2 regions of the Streptomyces sp. NPDC101219 genome follow, and region 2 is predicted to be linked to the other one. Evidence: riboswitches for the same ligand, from Rfam matches in the RefSeq annotation. Region 2 holds a riboswitch; the other holds the start of a gene.
The links. Region 2 has a riboswitch for cobalamin ahead of ACIRPP_RS13945 (ribonucleoside-diphosphate reductase subunit alpha). Riboswitches for the same ligand answer to the same signal wherever they lie in the genome.
Positions count from the first base shown of each region.

Region 1 (5,139 bases), on a different contig from region 2:
GTAGAGGCCGAAGTCGGGGTCGCCGGTGCTGCCGAAGCCCGCGAGGACGGCGTCCTGCTTCATCCTGGGCTCGATGACCTCCCAGGTGCCGCTCTCGACCTTGACGTCGATGCCGGCCTGCTTGGCGTCGGAGGCGTAGGCGAGCGCGTGGTCCTGGCGGACCTTGTCGCCGGAGGGGTAGTAGAGGGTGAAGGCGGCACGGCGGCCGTCCTTGGTGCGGATGCCGTCCTGGCCGGGCTTCCAGCCGGCGTCGTCGAGGAGCTTCTTGGCTCCGGCGAGGTCGCGCGGCCGCTGGATGTCCTCGGCGAACCAGGAGTCGTCGACGGGGAGCGGGCCGTAGGCGGGGCGGCCGGCGCCGTCGAGGATCTTGTCGACCATGGCCTTGCGGTCGACGGAGAGGTCGAGGGCGCGGCGGATCGCGGTGTCGCGGGTGACGGGGTTCTCGGTGGGGAGGGTGACCGCGCGGAAATCGTAGGAGGTGGCCCGGTACGTCGTGCGGTCGTCGTCGTTCTTGAAGGTGGCGGCGAGGTTGGGCGGCAGTGTCGCGCCGTCGAGATCACCGGAGCGCAGCCGGGTGGCGCGGACGTCGTCGTCGGCGATGACCGCCATGGTGAGCTTCTTCACCTTCGGGGCGCCGCCCCAATAGTCCGGGTTGGCCTTGAAGGTGAGCTTTTCTCCCTTGCGCCAGTCGGCGAGGACGTAGGGTCCGGTGCCGACCGGCCGGGTGTTGAAGGAGCCGGTGTTCGGGTCCTGCTTCCCGGCCACGTGCTCGGGGACGATGGGCAGCACGGTGCGGGCGGCGAAGGCGGCGTAGGGGTAGTCGAGGGTGAAGACGACCTTGTGCTCGCCGTCGGCCCGGACCTCCTTGATCGCGTCCAGCTCGCTCTTGGCGGTGCTGTTGGTCTTGCCGTCGAGCACCGTGCGGTAGGTGTAGACGACGTCCTCGCTGGTCAGCGGCTCACCGTCGGTGAACTTGACGTCGTCGCGCAGGGTGAAGGTGTAGGTGCGGCCGTCCTCACTGATCTCGGGGAGGGCCTTGGCCAGCGCGGGCTTCAGGTTCATCTCCGCGTCGCGGGCCAGCAGCCCGTCGAAGATCTTCGAGTTGCCGTCCTTGCCGTAGCCGAGCAGCGGGTTCAGGGTGTCGGGTTCGGTGGAGACCCCGATCACCACGGCGTCGGCGGACCCGCCACCGTCGGCACCGCCGCTTCCGGGGGCCGAGCAGGCGGCGAGCGCGCAGGCCGTCACTGCGGCGACGGCGGCGCTCCGTGCGCGTCGGGTCGTCATCGAACCTCACATCCCAGTTGACCGATCATCGTTGTTGCATATTAGTTGCAGGAAGAACCTGCCCGGTACCGGCTCCCCCCAGTCGCCCGCACGCTCCCCCGCTCCGGGGCGCGTGCCGCAGGGAGGGCGGGCGCCGTGCGTGCGCCCCCGTGACCGCTTGTCACCGGCCGGGCACGGGGACTACTGTCACCACGCCTTGGTGACGGGAAATCCGGTGCGACACCGGTGCGGCCCTCGCCACTGTGATCGGGAAGTCCTGCTCCTGCCCCCACGGGCAGCCACTGGGTCCTCGGACCCGGGAAGGCGGAGCACGGGCGGTGGTACCCGTCAGCCAGGAGACCGGCCAAGGCGCGTCAACCATCCACGAGGTGCTGGAGAGGGTCTGCTGAGCCATGCACATAGCCGAGGGTTTCCTTCCTCCGGCGCACGCGGTCGCCTGGGGTGCCGTGTCGGCGCCGTTCGTCGTCCACGGAGCCCGGTCGCTCGTCCGTGAAGTCCGGAGCCATCCCGAGAGCACGCTGCTGCTCGGCGCGTCGGGAGCGTTCACCTTCGTCCTGTCCGCGCTGAAACTGCCGTCGGTCACCGGCAGTTGCTCCCATCCCACCGGTACGGGGCTGGGCGCGATCCTGTTCCGGCCGCCGGTCATGGCGGTCCTGGGCACCATCACCCTGCTGTTCCAGGCGCTGCTGCTGGCCCACGGCGGGCTGACCACGCTCGGCGCGAACGTCTTCTCCATGGCGGTCGTCGGACCGTGGGCCGGGTACGGCGTCTACCGGCTGCTGCGCCGCGCGGACGTGCCCCTGATGGGCGCGGTGTTCGCCGCCGCGTTCGTCGCCGACCTGTCGACGTACTGCGTGACCAGCGTGCAACTGGCGCTCGCCTTCCCCGACCCGGGCAGCGGAGTCCTGGGCGCGCTCGGCACGTTCGGCTCCGTCTTCGCCGTCACGCAGATCCCGCTGGCAGTGAGCGAGGGGCTGCTGACCGTGCTGGTGATGCGGCTGCTGGTGCAGTCCAGCAGGGGCGAACTGACCCGGCTCGGCGTGCTGGTGACGCGGGCCGGACGCACGACGTCCGACGCGGCCTCCGAGGCGGTGGCCCGGTGAACCGGAACACGCGGATCAACGCGCTGCTGCTGCTGGTGGTCGCCGCGCTCGCGGTGCTGCCGCTGGCGCTCGGGCTCGGGGACCACAAGGAGGAGCCTTTCGCGGGTGCGGACGCCGAAGCCGAGACGGCGATCACCGAGATCGACCCGGACTACGAGCCGTGGTTCTCGCCGCTGTACGAACCGCCGTCCGGAGAGGTCGAGTCGGCGCTGTTCGCCCTCCAGGCGGCGATCGGCGCGGGCGTCCTCGCGTACTACTTCGGGCTGCGGCGGGGCCGGCGGCAGGGCGAGGAGCGGGCGTCGGCGACCCCGGAGGCGGACACCGGCGCCCCGGCCGGCGCGCCGGCCGGTTCCCGGGGCGCCGACGGCGAGCGGCCGGTCTGATCCCGGATGCTGCCGATCGACGCGGCGGCGCACAGCAGCCGCTGGCGCCGCCGCCATCCCGTGGACAAGGCCGTGCTCGGCCTCGGGCTCACCGTGCTGGCCGTCTCGCTGCCGCCCTGGCCGGGCGCGGCCCTCGTGCTGGTCACCGCGCTCGCGGTGCTGCTGGGACCGGCCCGGGTGCCCGGCCGGCGGCTGTGGCGCGCCTACCGGGTACCGCTGGCGTTCTGCGTCACCGGTGCACTCCCGCTGCTCGTGCAGGTGGGCGGGCCCGGCGGCTTCGTCTCGGCGGCGCCCCACGGGCCGCAGCGGGCTGCGGAGTTGCTGCTGCGGACCTCCGCGGCCTCGCTGGGCGTGCTGCTGTTCGCCTTCACCACTCCGTTGTCCGACCTGCTGCCCCGGCTGGTGCGGGCCGGGGTCCCGGCCCCGCTCGTCGACGTGGCGCTGGTGACGTACCGCATGAGTTTCCTGCTGCTCGACTCCGTGCGCCGGGTCCGCGAGGCGCAGGCCGCCCGGCTCGGGCACACCACCCGGGCGGCGACCTGGCGTTCGCTGGGCGGGCTGGGCGCCACCGCGTTCGTCCGGTCCTTCGACCGGGCGGCGCGGCTGCAGGCCGGGCTGGCCGGACGCGGCTACGACGGCACCCTGCGCGTGCTGGTGCCCGAGGCGCGGATCTCGGTGCGCTTCACCGCCGCGAGCCTGGCCCTGCTGGCGGCGCTGGCCGCCCTGACCCTCGTCCTGGAGAGGCCGCTGTCTTGAGCGAGTCCGCGCTGGTCGCCCTGCGGGGCGTCTCCTTCGCCTACGAGGACGGCCCGCCCGTGCTCAGCGGCCTCGACTTCGACGTCCGCGGCGGGCGCGCGCTGGCCCTGCTGGGCCGCAACGGCAGCGGCAAGACCACCCTGATGCGGCTGCTCAGCGGCGGACTGCGCCCGCACACCGGGGAGTTGATCCTGGCCGGTGAGCCGGTGCGGTACGACCGGGCCGGGCTGACCCGGCTGCGGACGGCCGTGCAGCTGGTGGTGCAGGACCCGGACGACCAGCTGTTCGCCGCGTCCGTCGGCCAGGACGTGTCGTTCGGGCCGCTGAACCTCGGGCTGTCCGACGCCGAGGTGCGCGGCCGGGTCGCGGAGGCGCTGGCCGCGCTGGACATCACCGGCCTCGCCGACCGGCCCACCCATCTGCTGTCCTACGGGCAGCGCAAGCGGGCGGCGATCGCGGGGGCGGTGGCGATGCGGCCCCGGGTGCTGATCCTGGACGAGCCGACCGCGGGCCTCGACCCCGACGGCCAGGAGCGGCTGCTGGCCACCCTCGACGGGCTGCGCGGGGCGGGCACCACGGTGGTGATGGCCACCCATGACGTGGACCTCGCCCTGCGCTGGGCCGACGACGCGGCCGTGCTCACCCCGTCGGGGGTGAGCACCGGGCCGGTCGCCGGCCTGCTGTCCCGCACGGACCTGCTGCGGGCGGCCGGTCTGCGGCTGCCGTGGGGCGTGGCGGCCGGTCACCTCCTGCGGACGCGCGGCCTGCTGGCCGACGCGTCCGCAGGTCCGCGCACCCCGGAGGAGCTGGCCGCCCTGGCCGACGGGACCGGCCCGGGCGGCCGGGCGGCGTCGCGCGGGACGGCCTCCTAGAGGGCGGAGCGGAATGCGGGCAGGTAGCCGCTGGACTGGCCCACGGCCTTGGGGTGGTAGGAGTTGGTGATCGGGATGGTCACACTGTGCAGCCAGGCGTCGCCGGAGCACAGTTCGTGCCCGGTGAACTCGTCGACCACGCTGGAGTAGGTGAACCCGGCGTTGGCCGCGCGCTTGGCGAGCACGCCGTTCAGGACGTCGGAGGCGTTGTTGATGGCGCCGCGCTCGGTCTCGGTCAGGCCCGCGATGCAGCTGCCGGACAGCTTGTAGAAGCGGGGGTATCCGAGGACCACGACGTGCGCCTGCGGGGAGCGGGCGCGGATGCCGCTGTACAGCGAATCCAGCTTGCCGGGCAGGGAGTTCTGCATCTGGGAGACGGCGGTGTCGACGCGGCTGACGCAGGTGGCCTCGCTCTGCAGCACGCAGGCCTGCATGACGTCCGCGAAGCCGATGTCGTTGCCGCCCGCCGAGACGCTGACGAGCGTGGTGGAAGCGGTCAGGGCCCCCAGCTGGCCGCTGGAGACGCCGGCCGTGGTGGCGCCGGAGCAGGCGACGAAGCGGAAGGAGGACGGGGAGTTGGCGTTGGCCCACAACTGCGGGTACGCCTTGGTGCTCCGCTTGCAGGCACCGCTTTCGGAGGTGTAGCTGCCCGCGCCGACGCCGGACGAGTAGGAGTCGCCGAGGGCGACGTAGTGGTGTCCGGCCGCCGAGGCGGGTTGCGCCAGGCCGAGGACGGTGGCG
Region 1 is NZ_JBIWOK010000005.1:387,577-392,715, forward strand. It holds gene ACIRPP_RS12570 (ABC transporter substrate-binding protein) at 1-1,284, opposite strand, end outside; cobalamin riboswitch at 1,465-1,647, shown strand; gene ACIRPP_RS12575 (energy-coupling factor ABC transporter permease) at 1,677-2,387, shown strand; gene ACIRPP_RS12580 (energy-coupling factor ABC transporter substrate-binding protein) at 2,384-2,770, shown strand; gene cbiQ (cobalt ECF transporter T component CbiQ) at 2,777-3,526, shown strand; gene ACIRPP_RS12590 (energy-coupling factor ABC transporter ATP-binding protein) at 3,523-4,398, shown strand; gene ACIRPP_RS12595 (SGNH/GDSL hydrolase family protein) at 4,395-5,139, opposite strand, start outside.
Region 1: linked by a shared signal. The riboswitch ahead of ACIRPP_RS12575 (energy-coupling factor ABC transporter permease) and the one ahead of ACIRPP_RS13945 (ribonucleoside-diphosphate reductase subunit alpha) in region 2 are both predicted to bind cobalamin.

Region 2 (5,139 bases):
GGCGTGAACGGCGTGGCACTCGCCGTCTTCATCTTCTTCTTCGTCCTGGTCACGGCCATGGGATTCCTGGCCGCGCGCTGGCGCAAGGCCGAGAACGCGGACAACCTGGACGAGTGGGGTCTGGGCGGCCGGTCGTTCGGCACCTGGGTGACCTGGTTCCTGCTCGGCGGCGACCTGTACACCGCGTACACCTTCGTGGCCGTGCCCGCGGCGATCTACGCGGCCGGCGCGGCGGGCTTCTTCGCGGTGCCGTACACGATCCTGGTGTACCCGTTGATCTTCACCTTCCTGCCCCGGCTGTGGTCGGTGTCGCACAAGCACGGCTATGTGACGACGTCGGACTTCGTGCGCGGCCGGTTCGGCTCCAAGGGGCTGTCGCTGGCGGTCGCCGTGACCGGCATCCTGGCGACGATGCCGTACATCGCGCTCCAGCTGGTCGGCATCCAGGCCGTCCTCGACGTGATGGGCATCGGCGGCGGCGAGCACACCAACTGGTTCGTCAAGGACCTGCCGCTGCTGATCGCGTTCGGTGTCCTGGCGGCGTACACGTACTCGTCGGGGCTGCGGGCGCCCGCGCTGATCGCGTTCGTGAAGGACACGCTGATCTACCTCGTCATCGCGGTGGCGATCATCTACATCCCGATCAAGCTGGGCGGCTTCGACGAGATCTTCGCCAAGGCGGGCGCGGCCTTCGACGAGACCAACCCGGCGACGGGGGCCCCGCGCGGCGCGCTGGTGCCCGGGGACGCGGGTCAGTGGACGTACGCGACGCTGGCGCTGGGTTCGGCGCTCGCGCTGTTCATGTACCCGCACTCGATCACGGCGACGCTGTCCTCGCGCAGCCGTGAGGTGATCCGCCGCAACACCACGATCCTGCCCCTGTACTCGCTCATGCTGGGTCTGCTCGCGCTGCTCGGCTTCATGGCGATCGCGGCGGGCGTGTCCGTGCAGAACGGCCAGCTCGCGATCCCGCAGCTGTTCGAGGACATGTTCCCGGACTGGTTCGCGGGCGTGGCCTTCGCGGCCATCGGCATCGGGGCGCTGGTGCCGGCGGCGATCATGTCGATCGCGGCGGCGAACCTGTTCACCCGCAACATCTACAAGGACTTCATCCGGCCAGACGCGACACCGGCGCAGGAGACCAAGGTCTCCAAGATCGTGTCGCTGCTGGTGAAGGTGGGTGCGCTGGCCTTCGTCCTGACCATGGACAAGACGGTGGCGATCAACTTCCAGCTGCTGGGCGGCATCTGGATCCTGCAGACCTTCCCGGCGCTGGTGGGCGGCCTGTTCACCCGCTGGTTCCACCGCTGGGCGCTGCTCGGCGGCTGGGCGGTCGGCATGGTCTACGGCACGGTCGCCGCATACGGGGTGGCGTCGCCGACGCAGAAGCACTTCGGCGGCTCGGCGAAGGAGATCCCGGGCATCGGCGAGATCGGCTACATCGGTCTCACCGCGTTCGTGATCAACGTGCTGGTGACGGTGGTGCTGACGTTCGTCCTGCGGGCCGCCAAGGCGCCCGAGGGCATCGACGAGACGCAGCCGCAGGACTACACGGCGGACGCGGGCGACCCGGGCGTGAAGGTGGAGCTCCCGCCGGCGACGGCGGGCAGCGCGCACTGACGCCCCCGAGGGGCGAGGGGCGGCGGGCCGACGGCGGAAACCGGCGGCCCCCCGCCCCGTGCCGGGGCAGACTCGCCCCATGGACATCACCATCCGCCGCGCCCTGCCCGCCGAGTACGCGACGCTCGGCGCGCTCACCGCCCGCGCCTATCTCGACGACGGGCTCCTCGACTTCGGGGAGAGCGACGCGTACCTGGGCGAACTGAGGGATGTCGCGAAGCGGGCCGCGGCGGCCGAGGTGCTGGTCGCCGTGGAGGGCGATCCGCCGCCCGGCGGCCGGGTGCTGGGCGGGGTGACGTTCGTGCCGCACGGCGGGCCGATGGCGGACCTGGCCGGGGCCGGCGAGGCGGAGATCAGGATGCCGGCGGTCGACCGGGCCTCCCGGGGGCGGGGCGCCGGGGAGGCCCTGGTGCGGGCGTGCGTGGACCGGGCGCGGGCCCTGGAGGGCTGCGTGCGGGTCGTGCTGTCGAGCCAGACCAGCATGCGGGCGGCGCACCGGATCTACGAGCGACTGGGCTTCGTCCGCGCCCCGCACCGGGACTGGAACCCGCTCCCGCACGTGGACGACCTCAGGCTGCTGTCCTACGAGCTGACGCTCTGACACCGGCGCTCCGGCACCGGGCGCGCCACAAGATATGGGGCTGTCCGCAACGCCCGGCACAAGATGTATGCTCATGCTCGTTGTCGCCGCAGGGGAATCCGGTGCGAATCCGGAACTGTCCCGCAACGGTGTACTTGTGCGTGTTCGCGTCCCCACGCGTCCCCGCACGGGCTTCAGTCCGAGGACCTGCCGACAGTGCGCCCGGCCGTCCGGCCCGGGTGCTCCGACGTCCGGGCCTCGCGGAATGGGCCGGTGGACGCACGACGCCGTGCGCGTCCCGTGCTGCCCCCTGCCCTCGACGAGGCCCCGTGCCGAGCGAGGGAGAGCCCCACGTGACCATCGCGCCAGCGGATCCGGTCTCAGCCAGCGACGTACCCCCCAAGGGCGACGGCCCGGGTGCCGCGCTGCTGCGCACCCTGACCGTGCTGACCGCCGACCTCACCGACGCCGACCCCGGCCGGGTGGCCGCCGCCGCCCTGCGCGGCCGGTCCGCGCGGGCGGACGAGGCGGAGCTGCGGGAGCTGGCCACCGAGGCCGCCGCCGGGCTCATCTCCGAGGACCCCGCCTACTCCCGCCTCGCCGCCCGGCTGCTGACCCTCGCCATCCGCGAGGAGGCCGCCTCGCAGGGCGTCACTTCCTTCACCTCGTCCGTGGCCACCGGTCACCGCGAGGGCCTCGTCGCCGACCGCACGGCCGCGTTCGTGCGCCGGCACGGGGACCGGCTGGACGCCCTGGTCGACACCGCGGCCGACGACCGCTTCGGCTACTTCGGGCTGCGCACCCTGCACAGCCGCTACCTGCTGCGTCACCCGATCACCCGCAAGGCCGTCGAGACCCCGCAGCACTTCCTGCTGCGCGTCGCCTCCGGGCTCGCCGAGGACGACAGCGCCCGGTCGGTGGACGAGGTGGCCGCGCTGTACGGGCTGATGAGCCGCCTGGACTACCTGCCGTCCTCCCCCACCCTCTTCAACTCCGGTACGCGGCACCCGCAGATGTCGTCCTGCTACCTGCTGGACTCCCCGCGGGACGAGCTGGACTCGATCTACGAGCGCTACCACCAGGTGGCCCGCCTCTCCAAGCACGCGGGCGGCATCGGCCTGGCCTACTCCCGCATCCGCGCCCGGGGTTCGCTGATCCGCGGCACCAACGGGCACTCCAACGGCATCGTCCCGTTCCTGAAGACGCTGGACGCCTCGGTCGCCGCGGTGAACCAGGGCGGGCGGCGCAAGGGCGCGGCGGCGGTCTACCTGGAGACCTGGCACGCGGACGTCGAGGAGTTCCTGGAGCTGCGCGACAACACCGGTGAGGACGCCCGCCGTACGCACAACCTGAATCTGGCGCACTGGGTGCCGGACGAGTTCATGCGCCGTGTGGACGCCGACGCCCCGTGGTCGCTGTTCTCCCCGGCGGACGTGCCGGAACTGGTGGACCTGTGGGGCGAGGAGTTCGACGTCGCCTACCGGGCGGCCGAGGCGAAGGGCCTGGCCCGCAGGACGCTGCCCGCGCGGGAGCTGTACGGCCGGATGATGCGCACCCTTGCGCAGACCGGCAACGGCTGGATGACCTTCAAGGACGCGGCCAACCGCACCGCCAACCAGACGGCCACGCCCGGACACGTCATCCACTCGTCCAACCTGTGCACGGAGATCCTGGAGGTCACCGACGACGGGGAGACGGCAGTCTGCAACCTGGGGTCGGTCAACCTGGGCGCGTTCGTCGACCCGGAGGCGGGCGACCTGGACTGGGAGCGGCTGGACGCGACCGTGCGCACGGCCGTCACGTTCCTGGACCGGGTGGTGGACATCAACTTCTACCCGACCGAGCAGGCGGAGCGTTCCAACGCCCGCTGGCGGCCGGTGGGACTGGGGGCCATGGGCCTCCAGGACGTGTTCTTCCAGCTCCGGCTGCCCTTCGACTCCCCCGAGGCGCGGGCGCTGTCCACCCGGATCGCCGAGCGGATCATGCTGGCCGCCTACGAGACGTCCGCGGACCTCGCGGAGCGCAACGGCCCGCTGCCGGCCTGGGAGCACACCCGGACCGCCCGCGGCGTGCTGCACCCCGACCACTACGCGACGGACCTCGCGTGGCCCGAGCGGTGGGCGGCGCTGCGCGAGCGGATCGCGCGGACCGGGATGCGCAACGCGCTGCTGCTGGCGATCGCGCCGACGGCCACCATCGCCTCGATCGCGGGCGTCTACGAGTGCATCGAGCCGCAGGTGTCCAACCTGTTCAAGCGCGAGACGCTGTCGGGTGAGTTCCTCCAGGTCAACTCCTACCTGGTGGACGACCTGAAGCGGCTCGGCGTGTGGGACGCGCGCACGCGTGAGGCGCTGCGCGAGGCGGGCGGCTCGGTGCAGGGCTTCGCCTGGATCCCCGAGGAGGTGCGCCGTCTGTACCGCACGGCGTGGGAGATCCCGCAGCGCGGACTGATCGACATGGCCGCCGCGCGCACCCCGTTCCTGGACCAGTCGCAGTCGCTGAACCTGTTCCTGGAGACGCCGACCATCGGGAAGCTGTCCTCGATGTACGCGTACGCCTGGAAGCAGGGGCTGAAGACCACGTACTACCTGCGGTCGCGTCCGGCGACCCGCATCGCCCGCGCCGCCCGGGCCCAGAGCCCGGCGGCCGTCCCCGTCCCGCAGGCGGCGCCCGACGACGCCGTCGCCTGCTCCCTGGAAAACCCCGAGTCCTGCGAGGCCTGCCAGTGATGACCAGCCCCACCCGTACCCAGAACCTGCTCGACCCGGGCTTCGAACTGACGCTGCGCCCCATGCGCTACCCCGATTTCTACGAGCGCTACCGGGACGCCATCAAGAACACCTGGCACGTGGAGGAGGTCGACCTCCACTCCGACGTGGCCGACCTGGCGAAGCTCAGCCCGTCCGAGCAGCACCTCATCGGACGGCTGGTGGCGTTCT
Region 2 is NZ_JBIWOK010000006.1:205,157-210,295, reverse strand. It holds gene mctP (monocarboxylate uptake permease MctP) at 1-1,620, shown strand, start outside; gene ACIRPP_RS13950 (GNAT family N-acetyltransferase) at 1,700-2,221, shown strand; cobalamin riboswitch at 2,282-2,430, shown strand; gene ACIRPP_RS13945 (ribonucleoside-diphosphate reductase subunit alpha) at 2,554-4,929, shown strand; gene ACIRPP_RS13940 (ribonucleotide-diphosphate reductase subunit beta) at 4,929-5,139, shown strand, end outside.